Regions from separate parts of the Luteimonas sp. MC1825 genome, predicted to be linked through region 1. Evidence: riboswitches for the same ligand, from Rfam matches in the RefSeq annotation. Region 1 holds a riboswitch; the other holds the start of a gene.
The links. Region 1 has a riboswitch for cobalamin ahead of btuB (TonB-dependent vitamin B12 receptor). Riboswitches for the same ligand answer to the same signal wherever they lie in the genome.

Region 1 (11,906 bases):
TGTGCGCGCACCTGGGCTGGGGGCTGGTGATCGAGTCGCGCCCGGGCGAGGGCACGACCGCGCGCCTGGACCTGGGCGCGTCGCGGGTCCCGTCCGGCGCGGTGTAGGCTTCGGTGCTGCGTCGGCCCCCCAACCGGCGAGGTGCCCGACATGCCATTCGCCTGGCCACTGGTGCTGTTCGACCTCGATGGCACCCTGGTCGACAGCGCCGCCGACATCGCCGAAGCGGTGAACCGCACGCTCGATGAGCTGGGCCATCCGCGCCAACCGGAAGCACTGGTGCGCAGCTGGATAGGCCTGGGCACGCGCGTGCTGATGGACAGCGCGCTGCAGCACGTCGGCAGCGACATGCCGGTGGACGCCGCGCTGCCGCGGCTGATGCGCCATTACGGCGATTGCCTGCTGCTGCAGGCGCGCCTGTATCCGCGCACCGTGGAGACCCTGGATGCCCTGCACGCCGATGGCGTGGCGATGGCGATCTGCACCAACAAGCCCGAGCGCTACGTGCGCCCGCTGCTCGAGGCGATGGGCATCGCCCACCGCTTCGACGGCGTCGTCGGCGGCGACACGCTGCCCGAGCGCAAGCCGCATGCGATGCCGCTGCTGCACCTGGCGGCGCAGCACGGCCGGCGCGTGGACGAATGCCTGATGGTCGGCGACTCCGAGGCCGATGCCGGCGCCGCGCACGCCGCCGGCATGGACCTGGTGCTGCTGCGCCACGGCTACCCGCGCGATTTCAACCTGGAGCGCGCGGGCGCGGTGGCGGTGCTGGACGGGCTGGAGGGGTTGCTCGCGCTTCGCGGCTGACGGCAACCCCGCGCAACCCCGCGGTCAGAGCCGCTGCTGGTAGCGCAACGTCAGCCCGTACTCGCGCCCCGGCTGGTTGAACCAGGCGATGGTTTCGTATTCACGGTCGAACACGTTGGCCACCCGCGCCTGCAGCGTCCACTCGCTGCCGATCGCGTACTCCACGCGCAGGTCGAGCGTGCCGTAGCCGGCGAGGCGCACGGTATTGGCCGCATCGTCATGGCGCGCGCCGTTGCCAAAGCCGCTCATGCCGATGCGGAACGCGCCCAGCGCCCGGTCGATGTCGACGCGCGCGGTGTTGCGCGAGCGCCGCGGCAGCACGTTGCCGTGGTTGCTGCCGGCGCTGCGGTTGCGCGGGTCGATGTGGCTGAGCTCGGCGTTGAGGTCCCAGCCTGCCAGCGACATGAAGCCGGTCAGCTCGGCACCGCGGATGCGGGCCTCGTCCACGTTCACCAGTGCGAACGCGATGTCGTAGCCGATGAGCTCGTCGATGTCGGTCTGGAACGCGTTGGCGGTCCAGTTCCAGCCGGTGCCGAACTGCGCGAGCCCGAGGTTCACCGTCTGCGACTCCTCCGGCTCGAGGTCCGGGTTGCCCCAGCCGCCGGGGTAGTAGAGGTCGTTGAAGGTCGGCACCTTGAAGCCGGTGCCGGCGCTGGCGGTGAAGCGCATGCCGTTGCCGAACTTCAGGCCGTAGCCGACGCTGCCGGTGGCGTGGCCGCCGAACTGCTGGTTGTCGTCGTGGCGCAGGCTGGCTTCGTAGCTGTGCGCGCCGCTGCCGCCCTGGTACGCCAGGAACAGCCCGGCGTTGTCGCGGCTGTCGACGGTGAACCCGGTGCTGCCGGTCACCCGGTCGCGCATCCAGTCGACGCCGGCGCTGAGGAGGTGCGTTTCGGCCAGGCTGAAGTCGCCCTGCACCGACGCGGTGTCGCGGCGGGTGTCGAAGGTGCTGGCGAAGCTGCGCTTATCGCTGGCGTGGTCGAAGAAGTGGCTCTCGGCCTGGTCGTCGGCGCGGCCGATGCGCACGTTGACGTCGGTGCGCGCGTCCGGGCGCCAGCCGAGGCGGGCGCCGAACACCTGCTGGCGGTTGTCGGCCTCGTTGCCGCCGAACAGGGTGCCGTCGTATTCGTTGAAGGCGTCGGCGACCAGCGCGTGGCCTTCCAGCTCCACGGTTTCGCCGAAGCTGGTGCCGCCACGCAGGCTCAGCGACGCATTGCGGTAGCCGTCGCGGTCGGGCTCGTCGGCGTAGCAGCCCGCGCCCCAGCCGGCGGCGGTGCCGCGGCAGGAGTCGATGCCGTCGGTGCGCTGCCAGGCGCCCTGCGCCTGGAACCAGCCGCGCTCGCCGGTGTGGCCGATGCCGGCGCTGGCCTGGCGCAGGTGATGGCTGCCGATGCCGAGGCTGAGGTTGCTGCGCGTGCCCGCGCCGGCACGCCGCGTGAACACCTGGATCACCCCGCCGATGGCCTCGGAGCCGTACAGGCTCGAGCGCGGGCCGCGCACGATCTCGACGCGGTCGATCTGGTCGAGCGGCAGGTCCTGGAACGAGGCCATGCCGGCGGAGGCCGAGCCGATGCGCACGCCGTCCACCAGCACCAGCACGTGGTCGGACTCGGTGCCGCGCAGGAACAGCGACGACAGCTTCCCGGGGCCACCCTGGTTGGCGAGGTTGATGCCGGCGCGGCCGCGCAGCAGCTCCTGAAGCGAGGTCGCCTGGCTGCGCTCGATGGCGGCGCGGTCCAGCACCTGCACCGGGACGTTGCTGTCCTCGGCGTTGATCGCGGTGCGGGTGGCGGTGACCACGATGGTGTCGAGGTCGGTGGACTGGATGGCGCCGGCGGCGAACGCCGCGGGTGACAGGGCCAGGGCAACGGCAAGGGTGAGGATCCGGTGGTGCGGCTTCATGCGTGTCTCCATGCGTCGCGCACGCCCGCGCGACAGTGTCGTGGAGGTTGCGGGCAGGGAGCGGGGACGGAAGGAGACGTGGGGAGACACGGCGCACTGCCGCCGCAACGCCCTCCGCGTCACAACCAGTCGTCTTTCGGGCCGGTCTCCGGGCTCGCGGGCGGAGCGATGCAGCCGCTCCAGCCCCGGCGCCTTCCCGTGCGATGCACAGTGGCGGTTTGCCGGGGTGTTCCACGCTTACCGTTGCGGGGGCAGCGCCGGAGTGCTTCGCTCGCCGCAAGGGCGGGCGGAAGGTCACCGGCTTCCCGTTTCAACCGTTGGGGGAAGCCCCGCGGGTCACCAGAAAGTGCGCGCAGTCTACGGCATCGCGCCGTCGTCGTCCTGCATCATCGTGGTGGTCACCGGCCCTGCCGGCGGACGGTTGCGCGGCGGCGGCAACCCGGCGATGGCCTCCTCGGCGGCCGCCACCAGTTCCACGCGGCGCGCATCCGGCACGTCCTGCCAGTGGCAGTCGCACAGCGCGCCCTCGAGCGAATACAGCAGGTTGAGGCTCGGCTTGAAGCCGGCGCGCTTGATGCGCATGAAGGCGTCGAGTGGCCCTGCGGCCATGAGGTCCTCGGGGGTGCGCAGCCCGACCTGGCGCAGCCACGCGGCCGACTTGGGGCCGATGTTGCGCATCTTGAGCGGCGGTGGCGCGCTCATTGGCCTAAAGATTCCAGATACACGCCCGCGATCTCCTCGAGTCCCGTCTGGTCAACAACGTCGAAGCGACCGGGAACCGGACTGTCGAGGTCGAACACGCCGACCAGGGCGCCTGCGTGGAACAACGGCACCACCAGTTCCGAGCGCGATGCGGCGTCGCAGGCGATGTGGCCGGGGAACGCCTCCACGTCGTCGACGCGCTGGGTCTGCGCGGTGCGCGCCGCCGCGCCGCACACGCCGCGGTCGAGCGGGATGCGCACGCAGGCCGGCTGCCCCTGGAACGGGCCGACCACCAGTTCGGTGCCGTCGAAGAAATAGAACCCGACCCAGTTGAGGTCCGGCAGCGCGTGGTAGACCAGCGCCGACAGGTTGGCGGCGTTGGCGATGCGGTCCGGTTCGCCGGCCAGCAGCGCGCGTGCCTGGGCGACCAGCTGCGCGTACTGCTCGGGCTTGTCGCCGCTTAGAATCTGCGAGGTGAACATGACCGCAAGTGTAGCGCGCGGGGTGCTGGTGACCGGCACCGACACCGGCGTGGGAAAGAGTGTTGCCAGCGTCGCACTGCTGCACGCGCTGCGCGCCCGCGGGCTGCGCGCGCGCGGCATGAAGCCGGTGGCTGCCGGCTGCGATGCGACGTCGCTGGGCCTGCGCAACGAGGACGCGCTGGCGCTGCAGGCGGCCAGCGATCCGCCAGCCGACTACGTCGACGTGAACCCGTGGGCACTGCCCGAGCCGACCGCGCCACAGCTGGCCGCGCGCGCGGCCGGGATCGTGGTGGCACTGCCGCCGGTCGTGGCGGCCTACGCGCGGCTGGCCGCGGAGGCCGATGCGATGGTGGTGGAGGGCGCGGGCGGCTGGCTTTCGCCGCTGGCGGACGGCATCGAACATGCCGACCTGGCGCGCGCGCTGCAGCTGCCGGTGCTGCTGGTGGTCGGCCTGCGCCTGGGCTGCCTCAGCCACGCCCGGCTCAGTGCGCGCGCGATCATCGGCGACGGCTGCGATCTGCTGGGCTGGGTGGGCAGCGCGCTGGACGACCGGTTCACGCGCCGCGACGAGTATCTCGAGCTGCTGCGCGGCACCCTGCCGGCCCCCTGCCTTGGCGTGCTGCCGCATGCCGGCGCGATGCCGGATGCCGGCGTGCTCGCGGGCAGCCTGCACGCCGCGGCGGTCGCCGTCGCCGGCGCCCGGCCATGACATGTACCTGCACCTGCACCTGCGCATGCCAGCATCGGGGCTGGCCGGCCTGACTTCAGGCACGGTTTTTGGCCGGGACCGCCGATGCCATACTTGCCAGTTCAAGAATCCCCCGTGCCCAAGGACCTCCCATGCGTCGCATCGCCCTGATCCCGGTCCTTCTCGCGGCATTGGTGGCATGCGGAGGGGAGGAGCAGCAGCAGGCACCGCCGCCGCCCGAGCTCGGCGTGGTGACCGTGCAGCCGGAAGACCTGCCGCTGCGCAAGGAGCTGGTCGGACGCCTGGCCGCGTTCCGCAGTGCCGACGTGCGTGCCCGCGTGCCCGGCGTGGTGCAGCGGCGCGTGTACGAAGAAGGCAGCGACGTGGCGGAAGGCGACGTGCTGTTCGTCATCGACCCCGCGCCGCTGCGTGCGGCGGCCGGCGAGGCACAGGCCGCGCTGGCGCAGGCGCGTGCCAGCCAGGCCAATGCGCGCGCCACCGCCGCACGCGCGCGCCGGCTGGCACCGGAACGCTTCATCTCGCAGTCCGACCTCGACAACGCGCAGGCCGCCGAGCGCAGCGCGAATGCCGCCGTGCAGGCCGCGCAGTCGGCGGTGGACAGCGCCAACATCAACCTCGGCTATGCCACCGTGCGCGCGCCGATCTCCGGCCGCGCCGGCAAGCAGCAGGTCACCGAAGGCGCGCTGGTCGGGCAGGGCGCGGCCACGCTGCTCACCACCGTCGACCAGGTCGACCCGCTGTACGTCAACTTCACCATGGGCGTGGCGGAGCTCGACGAGGTCCGCCGCATGCAGCTCGACCGCAGCGGCCCGGTGTCGGTGCAGGTGCTGCTCGCCGACGGCGTGGTCTACGACCATCCCGGCCAGCTCGATTTCTCCGGCGACGTGGTCGATCCGCAGACCGGCGCGGTGTCGCTGCGTGCCACGCTGCCCAATCCCGACCGCCGCCTGCTGCCGGGTTCCTACGTGACCCTGGTGGCGACGCTGGGCGTGCAGCAGAGCGTGTACGCGGTGCCGCAGGCCGCGGTGCAGCGCGATGCCGCCGGCGCCTATGTGCTGGTCGTGGGTGCCGATGACATGGTGGCGCGCAAGGAAGTCGTGACCGACCGCGCCGATGCCGGCCGCTGGATCATCAGCAGCGGCCTGGCCGCGGGTGACCGCGTGGTGGTGTCGGGCCTGCAGCGTGCGATCCCCGGCAAGCCGGCCAAGGCCACGCCGTGGCAGCCGGCCGCCGCGCCGGGTGCAGCGCCGGCTGCAGCGCCGGGAGCAGTACCCGCCGCCGCGCCTGCCGATGCGGCCGCGCCCGCGGATGCCGGCGATGCCGCGGATCCCGCGGAGCCGGCCGCTGCGGCCCCCCCGGCCGACGAAGGCTGACCTCCGATGCCCCGTTTCTTCATCGACCATCCGGTCTTCGCCTGGGTCATCTCGATCCTGATCTCGCTGTCCGGCGTGATCGCGCTGCTCAACATGGGCGTCGAGTCGTACCCGAACGTGGCGCCGCCGCAGGTCACCGTCTCGGCCAGCTATCCCGGTGCCGATGCGCAGACCACCGAGCGCGCGGTCACCCAGGTGATCGAGCAGCAGCTGACCGGCATCGACAACCTGCTGTATTTCAGCTCGAGCTCGAGTTCGTCCGGCCGCGCCAGCGTCACGCTGACCTTCCAGACCGGCACCGACGCCGACATCGCCCAGGTGCAGGTGCAGAACAAGGTGTCGCTGGCCACGCCGCGCCTGCCCACCGAAGTCACCCAGCAGGGCGTGGTGGTGGCCAAGGCGAATGCCGGGTTCCTGATGGTGGTGGGCCTGCGCTCGCAGACGCCGTCGATCGACCGCAACGCGCTCAACGACCTGATCGGCTCGCGCGTGCTGGAGCAGATCGCGCGCGTGCCCGGCGTCGGCAGCACCCAGCAGTTCGGCTCCGAGTACGCCATGAACATCTGGCTCAATCCGGACAAGCTGCAGGGCTACGGACTGTCGGCCAGCCAGGTGCTGGCGGCGGTGCGCGGCCAGAACGTGCAGTTCGCGGCAGGCTCGATCGGCTCCGACCCCGCTCCCGCGGGCCAGGGCTTCACCGCGACGGTGTCGGCCGAAGGCCGTTTCAGTTCGCCCGAGCAGTTCGGCGACATCATCCTGCGCGCGGACGCCGGCGGCGGCACGGTCCGCCTCAAGGACGTGGCGCGCATCGAGGTCGGTGCGGCCGGCTTCGGCTTCGACACCCGCTTCAACGGCCAGCCGACCGGCGCGTTCGCGATCCAGCTGCTGCCCGGCGCCAACGCGCTGACCGTGGCCGAAGCCGTGACCGCGCGCATGGACCAGCTGGCGCCCAGCTTCCCGCAGGGCGTGGAATGGTTCAGCCCGTTCGACAGCACCACCTTCGTCACCATCTCCATCAAGGAAGTGGTGAAGAGCCTCATGGAGGCGATGGTGCTGGTGTTCCTGGTGATGCTGATCTTCCTGCAGAACCTGCGCGCGACCATCATCCCCACGCTGGTGATCCCGGTGGCGCTGCTGGGCACGTTCCTGGGCCTGAGCCTGATCGGCTTCACCATCAACCAGCTGACGCTGTTCGCGATGGTGCTGGCGATCGGCATCGTGGTGGACGACGCGATCGTGGTGATCGAGAACGTCGAACGCATCATGGCCGAGGAGCACCTGCCGCCGCGCGAGGCGACCATCAAGGCCATGGACCAGATCACCGGCGCGGTGGTGGCGATCACCGTGGTGCTGGCGGCGGTGTTCATCCCCAGCGCGCTGCAGGGCGGCGCGTCGGGCGAGATCTACAAGCAGTTCGCGATCACCATCGCGGTGGCGATGGGCTTCTCGGCGTTCCTGGCGCTGGGCTTCACGCCGGCGCTATGCGCCAGCTTCCTCAAGCAGCACGACGCGGACGCGCCCAAGCGCCAGAACGTCGTGTACCGCACCTTCAACAAGTACTACGACCGCATCAGCGGCACCTACGTGCGCCACATCGGCGGCGCGGTGCGCCATGCGCCGCGCTGGATGATCGTGTTCGTGGCCTTGACCGTGCTCTGCGGCCTGCTGCTCACGCGCCTTCCGGGCAGCTTCCTCCCCGAGGAGGACCAGGGCTATGCGCTGGCCATCGTGCAGCTGCCGCCCGGTTCCACGCTGCAGCGCACGCAGGCGGTGTTCGAACAGGTGCGCACCACGCTGGAGCAGGTGGATGGCTACCAGTCGATGATGCAGGTCGCCGGTTTCAGCTTCGTCGGCCAGGGCGAGAACGTCGGCATGGCCTTCATCAAGCTCAAGGACTGGGACGAGCGCGACGGCACGGTGCAGGATTTCATCCAGGCGGCCAACGGCGCGCTGTACGGCGTGCGCGATGCCGGCATCTTCGTGGTCAACCTGCCTACCGTGCAGGGCCTCGGGCAGTTCGGCGGCTTCGACATGTACCTGCAGGACCGTGCCGGCATGGGGCGCGAGGCACTCACCCAGGCGCGCAACCAGCTGCTTGGCGCTGCCGCGCAGAACCCGGCGCTGGTCGGTGTGCGCCCCAACACGCTCGAGGACGCGCCGCAGCTGAAGCTTGCGGTCGACCGCGTGCAGGCGCAGGCGATGGGCCTGTCGGTGAACGACATCTACGGCGCGATCCAGCTGATGCTGGCGCCGGTGTACGTCAACGACTTCTTCTCCGAAGGCCGCATCAAGCGCGTCAACATGCGTGCCGATGCCGAGTACCGAAAGGATCCCGCGTCGCTCGCGCGCTTCTACACGCCCGGCCCCGCCACGGCGGACGGCACGCGCACGATGATCCCGCTGTCCAACGTGGTGGACGCCAGCTGGGGCACCAACACGCCGTCGCTGACCCGCTACAACGGCTACTCGGCGGTGAACATCGTCGGCTCGCAGGCGCCCGGCCACAGCTCCGGCGAAGCGATGGCGACCATGGAAGGCCTCGTGGACACCGAGCTCCCTGCCGGCTTCGGCTACGACTGGGCGGGCATGTCCTACCAGGAGATCATCGCCGGCAACACCGCGACCCTGCTGCTCGTGCTGTCGGTGGTGGTGGTGTTCCTGTGCCTGGCGGCACTCTACGAGAGCTGGTCGATCCCGGTGGCGGTGCTGCTGGTGGTGCCGCTCGGCATCCTCGGCGCGGTGGTGTTCACCATGCTGCGCCCGGGGCTGTCGAACGACATCTTCTTCAAGATCGGCATGGTCACGGTGATCGGGCTGGCGGCGAAGAACGCGATCCTGATCATCGAGTTCGCGGTGCTGGAGCGCGCCGCCGGCAAGACGCTGCGCGATGCGGTGGTCGAAGCCGCGCGCCTGCGCTTCCGCCCGATCCTGATGACCTCGTTCGCCTTCATCATGGGCGTGACGCCGCTGGCGCTGTCGAGCGGTGCCGGTGCCAACGCGCGCCATGCGCTGGGCACCGGCGTCATCGGCGGCATGCTGTTCGCGACCTTCCTCGGGCTGCTGCTGATCCCGGTGTTCTTCGTCAGCGTGCGCCGCGTGCTCGGCGACAAGATGGACGAGCCACTGCCGGGGCTCGGACAACGGCAGCAGCAGTAGGCTGACGCCACCGGCTTCAGCCGGAGGCGCGCGCCTCGCGCAGCACCCTGGCGAACAGCGTGAGGAACTGTTCCGCCGCTTTCGACGGGGGGCGGTCCTCGAGGTGCACGGACTGCACCTTGAACCGCAGCGAGGGCGAGAACGGCCGGAAGCCGGTGGTCCCGTCGCGGCTGGCGCGCGCGGTGAATTCGTCGACCACCGCCATGCCGGCGCCACAGCGCGTCAACGCGGCGGCGATATAGAACGACTGGTTGGAGACCACTTCGCGCACGTTGACATCGAGTCGGCGCAGTTCGCGATTGAACAGCTCGCCAAGCGGCCCGCCGATGGTCAGGCCCACCATGTCCCGGCCTTCAAGCAGTTGCAGCGGCACACTGTCGCCGACGTCGGGCAGGCTGGCCTTCTCGAACAGCAGCATCAGCTCCGCGGTGTCGATGTCGCGACGCTTCATGCGCGGGTGCATGGGCGGGTCGTAGGCGATCGCGATGTCGCAGCTGCGCTCGTAGAGCGCCTCGAACAGCTCGTCGTGGTGCAGCGCCTGCACGTCGAAGAGCACGTCGGGGTGCGTCTTGCGGAAGCGCGTGATGGCCAGGGGCGCGAGGTGCAGGCCGAGCGAGGGCACCACTGCCAGGCGGATGCGTCCACCGTACACATTCTTCAGGTTGCCGACCGCCTTCTGCAGCGACGTCAGGCGCTGGAAGACCTCCGACGCTTCGACGAACAGCGCATGCGCCTGGTCGGTGGCCACCAGCCGGCCGCGCACGAGGCGGAACAGCTCCAGGCCCAGCTGCTGCTGGGTGTGGTTCAGCACCTTGCTGACCGAGGGCTGCGAAACGTGCAGGAGCCTGGCCGCGGCGCTGATCGAGCCCGTGGTGTAGACGGCGTGGAAGACCTCGATCTGGCGGAAACGCATGGTCCGATCCCGTGTGGCGATCGCCATGATGGCCGATCGCGTGCGGCGCTGCCGGCGCCATAACCGCGGGTTATGCGTGCATGTCGGGTTTTCCGTGGCGCCGCCCGCGGCCAGCACCGAACATGGTGGCAACCCCACCGCAGGGCATCGCCCGCAGGCCCAACACCATGCCGACCACAGCGCCCGACGTTTCCCCCGAAGCCGCCGGCTGGCCGCCGCCTTATCTGCTGTACGTGGGCAATGCCCCGGACGAACTCTCCGGCAAGACCGCGCGTGGCCTCGCGCAGTTCCGCCCGCAGTGGTGCGTGGGCCAGTTCCGCGGACCCGACTGCAAGGCCACCATCGACCTGCCGGTGATGGGCTTCGAGGAAGCCCGCGCCGCCGGCGCCAACACCATGATCGTCGGCGTGGCCAACGCAGGCGGCAGCCTCGATCCCGCCGCGGTCCAGCATGTCGTGGCGGCGCTGGAGGCCGGGATGAACGTCGCCTCCGGGCTGCATGACAAGCTGGCCGCGTATCCGCCGATCGTCGAGGCCGCCCGTCGCAATGGCCGCCACGTGTTCGACGCACGCACGCCACCCCCGACCCCGGTCGGCAACGGCCGCAAGCGGGCCGGCCGGCGACTGCTGACCGTCGGCACCGACTGCTCGAGCGGCAAGATGTACACCACGCTGGTGCTGGAAGCCGAAATGCGCGCGCGCGGCATCACCGCCGACTTCCGCGCCACCGGCCAGACCGGCATCTTTGTTTCCGGCCGTGGCATCCCGATCGACGCGGTGGTCGCGGACTTCATCTCCGGTGGCATCGAGTGGCTGTCGCCCGCGCGCGACGACAACGGCTGGGACCTGATCGAAGGCCAGGGGTCGTTGTTCCACCCCTCGTTCGCCGGCGTCTCGATGGGCCTGCTGCACGGCGCACAGCCCGACGCGCTGGTGCTGTGCGACGAACCCGGGCGCCCGCACATGCGCGGCCTGCCGCACTTCGCGATGCCGTCGCTGCGCGACACGCTCGACGCCAACCTGGCCCATGCCCGGCTCACCAACCCCGCGGTGCTGGCGGTCGGCGTGGCGCTGAACACGGCCAGGCTCGACGACGACGAAGCCGTGCGCATCTGCCGGCGCGTCGAGGACGAGCTCGGGCTTCCGGCGCAGGACCCGGTGCGCCATGGTGTCGGTCGGATCATCGACAGGCTGCAGGCATGCTTCCCGGACTGACGCTCGAACCCGCCGTCCATCCGCTTTCCGCGCCGTTCCGCATCTCGCGCGGGGTGCGCACGTCCACCGAGGTCCTTGTTGCAACCGCCAGCGACGGCCGTCACGTGGGCCGCGGCGAATCGCTGCCGTATGCACGCTACGACGAGACCGTGGCATCGGTGGCCGCGCAGGCCGCACCGTTGCGCACCGAGATCGCCGCGGGCATGGACCGCCGCAGGCTGTGCGCGCTGCTGGGTCCGGGTGCGGCGCGAAATGCGCTGGACTGCGCGCTCTGGGACCTCGAGGCACGGCGCCGCGGCATGTCGGTGGCGGCGATGCTCGGCCAGCCGGACGCCCTGCCGGCGCTGTGCAGCGCGCAGACCGTCAGCCTGGACACGCCGGCGAACATGGCGCGCGCGGCGGCCGGGTTGCGCCACCTGGACCTGGTCAAGGTAAAGGTGGACGCCAACGATCCCGCCGCCCTGGTGCGCGCGGTCCGCGCCGAGCTGCCCGCGGCGCGGCTGATCGTGGACCCCAACGAGAGCTGGGACATCGAGCTGCTGCGCGCGATGCAGCCGGTGCTCGCCGAAGCCAGGGTCGACCTGGTCGAACAGCCGTTGCCGGCCGCCGCCGACGATGCACTGCAGGGCTTCGCGTCGGTCTCGCGGCTGT
Region 2 (11,906 bases), 440 kb from region 1:
GATGCTGGCGGCGTCGTCGCTTGCGGTGGCCATCGGCGGCAGGCCGAAGCCCACCGCCACCGCCGCGCCGGCCGCGGCGGAGAGGTCGGTGGTGATGCGTGCGTGCACCTCGGCGGCATCGGCGAAGCGCGTGCCGTTGAAGGAGTTCAGGTACAGCTTGAGCGATTTCGATTCGATCAGCCGTGGCGACGCGGCCGGCACCAGGAAGGTCGCGGTGGCCACCGCCGGCTTGCCGCGCGCGTCCAGCCACGAGAGCTCGTAGGCCTGCCAGCGATCGTGGCCGTCGAACGGCAGCGTGGCGCCGATGCCGAGCGCCGCGCGGCCGGCGTCGCGGGCGATGGGGAACAGCAACGTGGCGTCATAGACGCGCGGATAGGCGACTTCGCGGCCCAGGGGGAGTTCGATGGTCATGGGCGCATTATCGCCCCTGGGCTCAGCCGCCGCTGGCGGGCACGCCCTCGCCGTGCAGGTAGTCCAGCGTCAGCTGCAGCATCGCGCGCATGCCCAGGTCGAGCGCCGACTCGTCGAGGAAGAATTCCGGCGAATGGTTGCTCGGCGCGGTCGCGGGGTCCTGGCCCGCCGGCGTCGCACCGACGAAGAAGAACAGGCCGGGCACTTCGCGGGCGTAGAACGAGAAGTCTTCGGCACCCATGTTGAGCGGCATGTCGACCAGGTTGCCGGGGCCGGCCACCTTCTCCAGGCTCGGGCGCATGCGCGCGGTCAATGGCGGGTCGTTGGCGGTGACCGGATTGCCGTCCTGGTCGGGAACGTTCGCCTCGACCGTGGCGCCGTGCGCGGCGGCGACCTTCTCCGCCACGTTCGCAAGGTCCGCGAACACCGCATCGCGCATGCCATCGTCGAAGGTGCGGATGGTGCCCACCAGCTCGACCTGGTCGGGAATGATGTTGTAGCGGATGCCGCCCTTGATGGCGCCGAAGCTCACCACCACCGGCTGCCTCGAGATGTCCTGGCGGCGGCTGACGATGGTCTGCGCGGTGCCGATGACATCCGCCGCGGCGACGATGGGATCCACCCCGCCCCAGGGCCGCGACCCGTGCGTCTGCCGGCCCTTGACCACGATGTTGAAGCGGTCGGACGCGGCCATCGTCGGCCCGCTGCGCACGCCGAGCTTGCCGGCCTGCAGCGTCGAGAACACATGCAGGCCGAACACCGCGTCCGGCTTGAAGTCGCGGAACACACCCTGCGCCAGCATCTCCTTCGCGCCGCCCTTCTCGTCGTCCGGCGGGCCTTCCTCGGCGGGCTGGAACACGAACAGCACCTCGCCCGGCAGTTCGTCGCGCATCGCCACCAGCGCCTCGGCGACGCCCATCAGCACCGAAGTGTGCGCGTCGTGGCCGCAGGCATGCATCACGCCGACGGTCTCGCCGCGGTAGGTGGACGTGGCCTTCGACGCGAACGGCAGGCCGCTGGTCTCTGTCACCGGCAGTGCGTCCATGTCGGCGCGCAGCGCGATGCGCGGCCCCGGCTTGCCGCCTCTGAGCACGGCGGTGACGCCGGTGGTGGCGATCCCGGTTTTCGGCTCCAGGCCCAGCGCGCGCAGGTGGTCGGCCACCAGCGCCGCGGTGCGTGTCTCGCGGTTGCCGAGCTCCGGGTACTGGTGGAGGTCGCGGCGCCAGGCCACGACCTTGGCGCCGAGTTCCGACGCGGCTGCGGCCACTTCCGGCCGCTGCCCGTCCTGGGCATTCAGCGGCAGCGCCAGGCCGGCGAGGACGAACGACGAAAGCAGGATGCAGGCGTTGCGTGACATGGCGCGTTCTCCCCGGGCAGTGCGCCGATGGTAACCGGCGGACGGCAGCCGTCAGAACGCCTCGTCGAAGGCCACTTCGCCCTCCACGCCCACCTGGTAGGCCGAGACCCGCCGCTCGAAGAAGTTGGTCAGTTCCTGCACGTCCTGCAGCTCCATGAACGCAAACGGGTTGCGCGCGCCGAAGTGCCGCGGCATGCCCAGCTGCGCCATGCGCTGGTCGGCGCAGTACTCGAGGTACTGGCGCATGTCCTTCAACGACAGCCCGGCCACGCCGCCCGACAGCGTGTCCTCGGCGAACGCGTACTCGCACTCCACCGCCTCGGTCATCATTTCCACCACCTGCGCGCGGAACGCGTCGTCGACCAGGTCCGGTTCCTCCTCGCGCGCGGTGCGGATGACCTCGAACGCGAATGCCATGTGGCAGCTCTCGTCGCGGAACACCCAGTTGGTGCCGCTGGCCAGGCCGTGCAGCAGCCCGCGCGAGCGCAGGTAGTACACGTAGGCGAACGCGCCGAAGAAGAACAGGCCTTCGATGCAGCCGGCGAAGCAGACCATGTTGAGCAGGAACTGGCGGCGCTGCGCGCGGGTCTCGATGCGGGTGACGCCCTGCAGCGAATCGATCCACTTGAAGCAGAACTCGGCCTTGCGGCGGATCGAGGGGATGTTCTCGACCGCGGCGAAGGCACGCGTGCGGTCGGCGGGATCGGGCAGGTAGGTGTCGAGCAGGGTGAGGTAGAACTGCACGTGCAGGGCCTCCTCGTACAGCTGCCGCGACAGGTACATGCGCGCTTCCGGCGCGTTGATGTGCTGGTAGAGGTTGAGCACCAGGTTGTTGGACACGATGGAATCGCCGGTCGCGAAGAACGCGATCAGGCGCTCGATCAGATGGCGCTCGGCGGGGCCGACCCTGGTCTTGAGGTCGGTGGTGTCGAGCGAGAAGTCGACCTCCTCCACCGTCCAGGTGTTGCGGATCGCGTCGCGGTACATCTCGTAGAAGCGCGGGTAGCGCATCGGCCGAAGGGTGAGTTCGAAGCCGGGGTCGAGCAGCAGCCGGGGGTGGCGCGTGGACATCATGGTGTTCCTCGGGATACGGGCGGGCTTGCGGAGTCGCGTCTGCACGGCCTACTGGCAGGCCTCGCAGCTCTCCGGGTTCTCCAGCGAGCAGGCCACCGCCTCGGCCGGTGCGTACTCCCGCGGGGCCGGCGCCTCCGCGTCCATGCCAGCCAGCGTCGCCTTGGCGATCTTCGTGGCCGGCCGCGAGCGCAGGTAGTACGTGGTCTTGATGCCGCGCTTCCAGGCATGCATGTACATCGACGACATCGCGCCGATCGACGGGCTTTCCATGAACAGGTTGAGCGACGCGGACTGGTCGATGAACGCGCCGCGGTCGGCGGCCATGTCGATCAGCGAACGCATCGGCACTTCCCAGGCGGTGCGGTAGATCGCGCGCAGCGCCTCCGGCACCTGTGCCAGGCCCTGCACCGAACCCTCGGCGCGCTTGATCGCGTCGCGCACCTCCGGCGTCCACAGGCCGAGCTTCTTGAGTTCCAGCACCAGGTGGCGGTTGACCTGCAGGAAGTCGCCGGACAGCGTCTCGCGCTTGAACAGGTTGGACACCTGCGGCTCCACGCATTCGTAGCAGCCGGCGATCGAGGCGATGGTGGCGGTCGGCGCAATGGCGATCAGCAGCGAGTTGCGCAGGCCGTGCTCGCGGATGCGCGCGCGCAGCGCGTCCCAGCGCGCGGTGTCGGCCGGGACCACGCCCCAGGCGTCGAACTGCAGGTCCCCGGCAGCGGCGCGGGTGTCGGCGAACGCCGGGTGGCGGCCGCGTTCGATCGCAAGTTCGCAGGACGCTTCAAGCGCGTGGAAATAGATCGCTTCGGCGATGCGCGCCGACAGCGCGCGCGCCTCGTCGCCGTCGAACGGCAGGCGCAGCTGGAAGAACACGTCCTGCAGGCCCATCACGCCCAGCCCGACCGGCCGCCAGCGCAGGTTGCCGCTGCGCGCGGAGTCGATCGGATAGAAGTTGAGATCGATCACCCGGTCGAGCTGGCGCACCGCGAGGCGAACGGTCTCGCCGAGCCTGTCGAAATCGAAGCGCGGGCCGTGCCCGGCATCGGCCTCCAGATGGTGTGCAAGGTTGATCGAACCCAGGTTGCAGACCGCGGTCTCGCTGTCGGATGTGACCTCGAGGATCTCGGTGCACAGGTTGGACAGATGGATGACGTTGCCGGCCCGCGCGGTCTGGTTGCTGGCGCGGTTGCACGCGTCCTTGAACGTCATCCAGCCGTTGCCGGTCTGCGCCAGCGTGCGCATCATGCGCGCGTACAGCTCGCGCGCCTTCAGCGTGCGCACCGCCTTGCCGTCGGCCTCGGCCTGCGCGTAGGCGCGATCGAACGCGTCGCCATGGAGGTCGGTGAAGTCGGGCACCACGCGCGGATCGAACAGTGACCAGTCGGCATCCGCCTCCACGCGGCGCATGAACAGGTCCGGGATCCAGTTCGCCAGGTTGAGGTTGTGGGTGCGCCGCGCGTCGTCGCCGGTGTTGTCGCGCAGTTCCAGGAACTCCTCGACGTCGGCATGCCACGGCTCCAGGTACACGCAGGCCGCGCCCTTGCGCTTGCCGCCCTGGTTGACCGCGGCCACCGACGAATCCAGCGTCTTCAGCCACGGCACGATGCCGTTGGAGTGGCCGTTGGTGGAGGTGATCAGCGAGCCGCGCGAGCGCACGCGGGTGAAGCTCACGCCGATGCCGCCGCTGAACTTGGAGAGCTGCGCGATCTCGCCGTACTTGCGGTAGATCGACTCCAGGGAATCCTTCGGCGAGTCGAGCAGGAAGCATGACGACAGCTGCTCATGGGTGGTGCCGGCGTTGAACAGGGTGGGCGACGAAGGCAGGTAGTCGAGGCGGCCCATGCGCCGGTACAGCGCAAGGGCCTCGGGTACGTCCTCGCTGAGCGCGCAGGCGATGCGCAGGAAGAACTGCTGCGGCGTTTCGACCACCTTGCGCGTGTGCGGGTGGCGCAGCAGGTAGCGGTCGTACAGAGTGCGCAGGCCGAAGTAGTCGAAGCGCAGGTCCAGCGACGCATCGATCGCGTCGTTGAGCTTGCGCGCGTTGGCCTGCACGAAGCCGAGCAGGCGCGCGTTGATCAGGCCGAGTTCGTGGCCGCGTGCGACCGACTGCGAGAACGCGTGGATCTCCTGGCCGGCGACCTCCTTGGCGATCACGCCGGCCAGCAGGCGCGCGGCGAGGCGGCTGTACTCGGGCTCTTCCGCGGTCAGCATGGCCGCGGTGCGGATCGACAGTTCGTCGAGTTCGCGGGTGCTGGCGCCGTCGTACAGGCCGGAGATGGTGCGCGTGGCGACGCGCATCGGGTCGACCGCATGCAGGCCGTCGGCACAGCGCTGGACCGCACGCACGATCTTGTTGAGGTCCACCGCCTCGTCGGTGCCGTTGCGCTTGAGTACGCGCATCGTGGTGGCGGTGGGCGGCGGGGTGAGCAGGAAGCCGTCGGGGCTGCCGGCCGGTGCCGCGGGCGCGGCGCCGGAGTGGTCGTGTTCGGTCATGGCGTTCGCCTTGTACAAAGTGGCGCACCTGGCCATCGCTCCCTCGGGCGGCGGCCGGAGGCCTGGCGTCGCCAAGGGTCCGGTGTCGGTGTCGCAACGGCCGCGACGCACCCGCGCGGGCGGATGGGCGGAGCTGCGTCACCGGCCATCTCCCCCCGGAGATTCCACGGCCGGCACCGCGCGGCGTGCTTCGCGCGGCTGTCGGCAGGTCTTCGGACTCGTGGACACGGCGACGGAGGTCCGTCGCCACCTACTTGCCGCTGCTTCCCGGGGCGCGTGCCCCAGTGCATGTCGCGACTTCGTTTCCACCTACCGCTGCGGGGCAGTGCCGGCCTTGGCACACGTTCGAAGAACGCGCGCCGCACCGGCTTCCCTTTTCATCCCGTGGCGCAGGCCGCGGGAACCGACCGGCACAACATAGTGGGGTCGATGAGGGAGGTCAATACAATATGTCGTGGCCTAGTCGCGGTGCTCGCGCGCGAGGTACTCGGCGCTGCGCATCTCCACCAGCCGCGATGCGGTGCGCTCGAACGCACCGCGCAGGCGCTCGCCGGCGTACAGCGCAGGCGGTGCCGCCGCGGCGGTGCACACCAGGTTGACGTTGCGGTCGTACAGCTCGTCGACCAGCGTGACGAAGCGGCGCGCGGCGTCGTCGCGCGTGCCGTCCATGCGCGGGATGCCGCCGAGCAGCACGGTGTGGAACTCGCGCGCGATCTCGATGTAGTCGGCGGCCGCGCGCGGACCCTCGCACAGCGCGGCGAAGTCGAACCAAACCATGCCCTTGCAGCGCGCGCGGGTGGCGATCTTGCGGCCCTCGAGTTCGATCGAGCCGTCGCGGTGGGCATCGTCGCCGCCGAGCGCGTGCCAGCGCGTCTCCAGCCAGGCGTCGCCGCCGTCGTCGAGCGGCGTGCGGTAGACCGGTGAGCGGGTCAGTTCGCGCAGGCGGTAGTCGGTGTCGCTGACCAGCTCCAGCACGTCGCAGTGCTGCTCGAGCAGCGCGATCGCCGGCAGGAAGCGCGCGCGCTGCAGGCCGTCGGCGTACAGCCCCGCGGGCGCGATGTTGGAGGTCGTCACCAGCACGATGCCTTCGGCGAACATCCGCTCCAGCACGCGCGCCAGCAGCATGGCGTCGCCGATGTCGCTGACGAAGAACTCGTCCAGCACCAGCACGCGCAGCGAGCGCCGCCATTCGGCCACGATCGTGGCCAGCGGATCGCGTTCGCCGGAATGCTCGCGCAGGCGCTGGTGGACCACGCGCATGAAGCGGTGGAAGTGGGTGCGGCGCTTGCCGTTGCCGCCCCGCGCGCCGGCGTCGAGCTTGGCGACCGGCAGCGGCAGGTGCTCGTAGAACTGGTCGACCAGGAAGGTCTTGCCGCGGCCCACGCCGCCCCAGAGGTAGAGGCCCCGGGGCGCGCGCTCGCCGGCGCCGAGCAGCCGCGTGAGCAGGGTGCCGCGCCGCCGCGCGAGCAGCGCCGCATGGACGCGGTCGAGCGCCGCGAGTGCCGGCTGCTGGGCCGGGTCATGGCTCCAGTCGCCGCGTTCCACGCCTTCGCGGTAGGCCTGCGACGGCGACATCCCGCCGCCGCCGTCAGTCATTGCCGCCCGGCAGGTGGCGCCGCACGCCACTCTTGATCGCGCCGCGCAGGTCGATCAGCTTGCGATGGAAGAAGTGCGAGGTGTCGGGCATGCGCACCAGCTCGGCCTTGGCCTTGCGCTTGGCCAGCCAGGCATAGACCGCATGCGGATCGACGATCTCGTCGGCCTCGCCCTGCACCACCAGCCACGGCATGGTCGGCAGGGTGATGGCGTCGAAGTTCCAGCTGCGGCCGACTGGCGGCGCGATCGAGACCAGCATCGCCGGCCGCAGTTCGGCCGCCACGGCGAGGCTCACGTAGGCACCGAAGCTGAAGCCCGCCAGCCACAGCTGGTCGGCCGGGCGCTGCGCGCGGACCCAGCCGGCCACCGCGCGCAGGTCGTCGCGCTCGCCGTCGCCCTGGTCGAACGCGCCGGCGGACTGGCCGATGCCGCGGAAATTGAAGCGCACCGTGGTCACGCCCAGCTCGCGCAAGGCGCGCGCCGCCATGGTCACCACCTTGTTGTGCATACTGCCGCCCTCGGTGGGCAGCGGGTGGCAGACCACGGCCACCGCCGGCACCCGGTCGACGTCGTCTTCGGGAATGTCGACGGCCACCTCGAGCGCACCCGCAGGGCCCGGCAGCAGCAGGGCGCCGGAGGCATCGGGGAACGCGGGCAGGGGGCTGGTCATGGGGGAATGATAGGTCCTGGCGCTCAGGGCGTGCGCAGGCGCAGGTCGACGACCACCGGGTCGTGATCCGAGCTTCGCCATGGTTTGACTGCCTGTTCGCCGCCATTGATGGCCTGTTCGGCGGCGTTGTCTGCTTCGTCGGCATTGCTGTGCCACGCGGAGGCGGACAGCAGGCGCGCGGCCAGCGCCGGGCTCAGCAGGGCATGGTCGAGGCGGCCGGCCTGGGCGTCATAGACATAGGTGTACGCCGGGCTGGCGGGCGCGCGGCCGCTGGCGGCGAAGGCGTCCTGCCAGCCGGCGGCGATGAAGTCGCGCACCGGCTCCTCCATCGCGTAGGCATTGAGGTCGCCGAGCACCGCGACCAGCGTGCTGCCGCTGCCGGTGGGATCGCCCGCCAGCCAGTCGCGCAGCTGCGCCCCCGAGGCGCGGCGGGTCGCGTTCCAGCACGACTGGCCGTCGCCCTGGTCGGCATCGCCGGCGCTGGCGTCGCGGCAGCCCTTGGACTTGAAGTGGTTGGCCACGACCACGAACGCGGGGCCGTCGCCGGCGCGGAAGGCCTGCGCCAGCGGCGCGCGGCTGAGTGTCGCGAACGGACCCTCGGCGCGCGTGGCCGGCGCGCCCATCGGGCGCACGCGGTCGGCGCGGTACAGCAGGCCGACGCGGATCGGGTCGCTGCCCGGGCCTTCGCCGGCATCGACGAAGCGCCAGCGCGCGCCGCCCGGGTCGAGGGCGGCGACCAGCTGGGCGAGGCTGGAGCGCGCGTCGTAGCCGTCGTTCTCGACTTCCAGCACCGCGACGATGTCCGCGTCCAGCGCGGCTAGCGCAGCTACCAGGCGCGCCTGCTGCGCCAGGTATTCGCCGGGGGTGCGCGCGCCGCGCGCGGTCGGGAAGCCGCCGCCCGCGCCGTCGCCATTGAACAGGTTCTCGAGGTTGAGGCTGGCCAGGCGCAGCTCGCCGGCCCGCGGCGGCGGCGCGGGGCGCGGCGCCGGACGCAGCGCCGGCAACGCCGCGACCTCCAGCCGCGGGCCGTGCTCGCCGACGCGCAGGGTGCCTTCGACGCCATCGACGATGCCGCCGGCGCGCCAGTCGGCAGGCGCCACCTGCGCCGTCTCGCCCAGGGCCAGCACCAGGCTGCGGCGGCGGTTGCCGGCGGCCAGTGCCTTCGCGTCCACGCCCGGCGTGGCGACTTCGGTGGGCGCGTACAGGCGGCCATCGAAGGCCACCACGACCTCACCGTTGCGCGCCAGGCGATGGTTGCCACTGACCATCAGTGGCGCGGCGATGCGGATCCGCTGGCCGTCATGCACCCGCCAGTCCGCCGGCGGTGTGACCAGTACGCTGGCCGCGTCGGTGGACGCGGGGCGCGGCGCGATGCTGCCGCATCCGGCGGCGGTCGCCAGCAGGACCGCGGCGAACAGCGCGCAGGGAAGGGACTTGGACAGGCTGCGCATGGCGACTCCGGCGGGGTGATCGAACGATCGTGGTGGGGCGGAAACGACAACGCCGCCCGGAGGCGGCGTTGTTGGCAGGCGGGTCCCGCTTACTCGAGGTTCGCGACCATCCAGTCCACGGTGGCGATGACCTGTTCGTCGGTCAGCGCCGGGTTGCCACCCTTGGCGGGCATCATGCCGGCGTTGCCGGTGAAGCCCTCGATGGCGTGGCGATGCAGCATGTCGGCACCCTGGGCGATGCGCGCCGCCCAGGCCGCACGCTCCAGCTTGGGCGCGCCACCGGCACCGGAGCCGTGGCAGCCGGCGCACAGGTTCTGGTTGATCACCGCGCCGTCGAGCGTGCCGCCGTAGGCGACCTGCGCGGTGGCGGCGGCAGCCGCGGCGGCCGAGGCCGCGGCCTGTGCGGCGGCACCGGTCGAGCCGGCATACACGGCGCTGATCGGCGCGATGCGCTCCGCGGTGCGCTTGGAAATGGACGGGTCGACGTCCACCTCGAGGCTGTGGTGCAGGAAGTACGATCCCACCATCAGGCCGAAGGTGACCAGGGTCAGGAAGAGCAGCACCAGGGAGAATTTCTTCAGGAAATCGAGGTCGTAATTGCGCACGGAGCACCTTTCGCGCGTGGCGGGCGGCCACAGCTGGGCCGGATTATAGAACAGAGCCCATGCCATTGCCGCAGCGCCGGGGCCCGCGCTACCGTGGATGCGGTTGTGCTCTTTCGTGCAGGCAGGATGCTATGCCCAAGACAGTGGCGCCGGATGGTGCCAAACCCCGGCCCACGCCGCCGCAGCGACGCACGCAGGCGCAACGCCGTGACGAGACGCGCAGCCGGATCCTCGTGGCGGCGGTCAACGAGCTGACCAGCAAGGGCTATGCCGGCTTCCGCGTCAACGAGGTGGCCATCGCGGCCGGCGTGTCGAAGGGCGCGCAGACCCATCATTTCCCCACCAAGCAGAGCCTGGTGATCGCGGCGGTGCGCCGCGCGTACGAGGATTCGCATGCCGGCAGCATGCGCCTGGTCGGCGCGATCAGGCCGGGCAGCGATGTGTTCGCGGCGCTGGTCAAGGATTCGGAACAGTTCTATCTCGGCCCGACCTTCGCGATCTCGATCACCATGATGGGGCTCGGCGACTACGAGCCGGAGCTGCGCAGGCAGGTGCAACTGGTCTCGCGCAGGTTCCGCCTGCCGATCGAGGGCGAGTGGCTGCGGGCCTTGTGTGCGTCGGGCATGCCGGAAGACACCGCGCGCACCGTGCTCTATCTCACCCACAACATCTATCGCGGCATCGTGATCCGCCGCCTGATGCGCCATGAGCCAAAGTACGCGCGCTACTCGACCAGCGCCTGGGCCAGGCTTGCCCGCGGGCTGATCGAATCCGGGCTCGGCAAGGTTGCAACGCCGGCGTGACGCGGCTGCATGGTGCTCGCGCGTGGGGCCCGTGCGAAGGCCGGGGATGCCGCGAATGGTGCGCCTGGAGGGATTCGAACCCCCGACCAATGGCTTCGGAAGCCACTACTCTATCCAGCTGAGCTACAGGCGCGCAGTGCGGCATTTTCCACTATCGCGCCGCGCGAAGCGAGCGCCCGGCCGGAACGCCCCGGTGACGGAGCCAGCGCCGTCGCATCGGCACCCGGCGGTACCATGCCCGCCATGTCCTACGAACGCTTCGACCCGCAACCCGCCACCACGCCCGGCTGGCGCACGCGCCTGGGCCTGTACTGGCGGCTGATGCGCGCCGACCGCCCGATCGGCTGGCTGCTGTTGCTGTGGCCGACATGGTGGGCGCTGTGGATCGCCGCCGAGGGCGTGCCGCCGCTGTGGACGCTGGTGGTGTTCAGCGCCGGCGTATGGCTGACACGCGCGGCCGGCTGCGTGGTCAACGACTACGCCGACCGCTGGCTGGACCCGCATGTCGAGCGCACGCGTGGGCGGCCGATGGCGACCGGCGCGGTTTCCGGGCGCGAGGCGCTTGCACTGTTCGCGGTGCTGATGCTCGTCGCGTTCGCGCTGGTGCTGACGATGAACCGCCTGACCATCCTGCTCAGCGGGGTGGGGCTGTTCCTGGCGGCGACCTACCCCTATCTCAAGCGCCACACGCACCTGCCGCAGGTGTACCTGGGCATGTCCTTCGGCTGGGGCATCCCGATGGCGTTCGCCGCGGTGCAGGGCGAAGTGCCGGCGGTGGCCTGGGTGCTGTACGTCGCCAACATCTTCTGGTCGACCGCCTACGACACCTGGTACGCGATGGTCGACCGCGACGACGACATCAAGGTGGGCTCGAAGTCGACCGCGATCCTGTTCGGTGACCTCGACCTGGTGGCGCAGGGCGTGCTGTACGCGCTGGAGTTCTCGGCGCTGGCCCTGGTCGGACGGCAGGCGGGGCTGGGCCGGTTCTATTGGGCGGGGCTGGGCGTCGGCCTGTTGCTGGTGGCGTACGAGTTCTGGATTGCCCGCCATCGCCAGCGCGAGCCCTGCTTCCGCGCGTTCCTGCACAACCACTGGGTGGGCATGGCGGTGTTCGCGGGCATTGCCGCGGACTTCGCGTTGCGGCGCCCGGGCTGAGCGTCGTGGAACGCGCGCCCGCTCCGCCGCCGCCACCCGATCCCGTGCAGCGCCCGTCGGCGCTGTCGGCCATGCGCTATCCGGTATTCCGCAAGGTCTGGCTGGCCAGCGCCTCGTCCAACTTCGGCGGCATGATCCAGTCGGTCGGCGCGTCGTGGCTGATGATCTCGATCGCGGAGTCGGCCGACATGGTCGCGCTGGTGCAGGCTTCGATCGCGCTGCCGGTGATGCTGTTCTCGCTGGTGGCCGGCGCCATGGCCGACAGCCTCGACAGGCGCAAGATGATGCTGG

Region 2: it holds a riboswitch for cobalamin, as region 1 does, so the genes downstream of both, IDM46_RS13405 (ribonucleoside-diphosphate reductase subunit alpha) here and btuB (TonB-dependent vitamin B12 receptor) in region 1, are expected to answer to the same signal.

The regions. Positions count from the first base shown of each region.
Region 1 covers NZ_CP061714.1:403,773-415,678, forward strand. Annotated here, with positions in the region: gene IDM46_RS01890 (HAMP domain-containing sensor histidine kinase) at 1-107, shown strand, start outside; gene gph (phosphoglycolate phosphatase) at 151-807, shown strand; gene btuB (TonB-dependent vitamin B12 receptor) at 832-2,706, opposite strand; cobalamin riboswitch at 2,828-3,065, opposite strand; gene IDM46_RS01905 (TfoX/Sxy family protein) at 3,064-3,408, opposite strand; gene IDM46_RS01910 (GAF domain-containing protein) at 3,405-3,890, opposite strand; gene bioD (dethiobiotin synthase) at 3,883-4,599, shown strand; gene IDM46_RS01920 (efflux RND transporter periplasmic adaptor subunit) at 4,731-5,972, shown strand; gene IDM46_RS01925 (multidrug efflux RND transporter permease subunit) at 5,979-9,128, shown strand; gene IDM46_RS01930 (LysR family transcriptional regulator) at 9,145-10,041, opposite strand; gene dgcN (N-acetyltransferase DgcN) at 10,209-11,255, shown strand; gene dgcA (N-acetyl-D-Glu racemase DgcA) at 11,240-11,906, shown strand, end outside.
Region 2 covers NZ_CP061714.1:2,881,539-2,893,444, reverse strand. Annotated here, with positions in the region: gene queF (NADPH-dependent 7-cyano-7-deazaguanine reductase QueF) at 1-411, opposite strand, end outside; gene IDM46_RS13415 (amidohydrolase) at 434-1,768, opposite strand; gene IDM46_RS13410 (ribonucleotide-diphosphate reductase subunit beta) at 1,820-2,839, opposite strand; gene IDM46_RS13405 (ribonucleoside-diphosphate reductase subunit alpha) at 2,891-5,335, opposite strand; cobalamin riboswitch at 5,521-5,758, opposite strand; gene zapE (cell division protein ZapE) at 5,795-6,910, opposite strand; gene IDM46_RS13395 (alpha/beta fold hydrolase) at 6,924-7,601, opposite strand; gene IDM46_RS13390 (ExeM/NucH family extracellular endonuclease) at 7,625-9,052, opposite strand; gene IDM46_RS13385 (c-type cytochrome) at 9,142-9,657, opposite strand; gene IDM46_RS13380 (TetR/AcrR family transcriptional regulator) at 9,789-10,460, shown strand; tRNA gene IDM46_RS13375 (tRNA-Arg) at 10,517-10,593, opposite strand; gene ubiA (4-hydroxybenzoate octaprenyltransferase) at 10,704-11,615, shown strand; gene IDM46_RS13365 (MFS transporter) at 11,621-11,906, shown strand, end outside.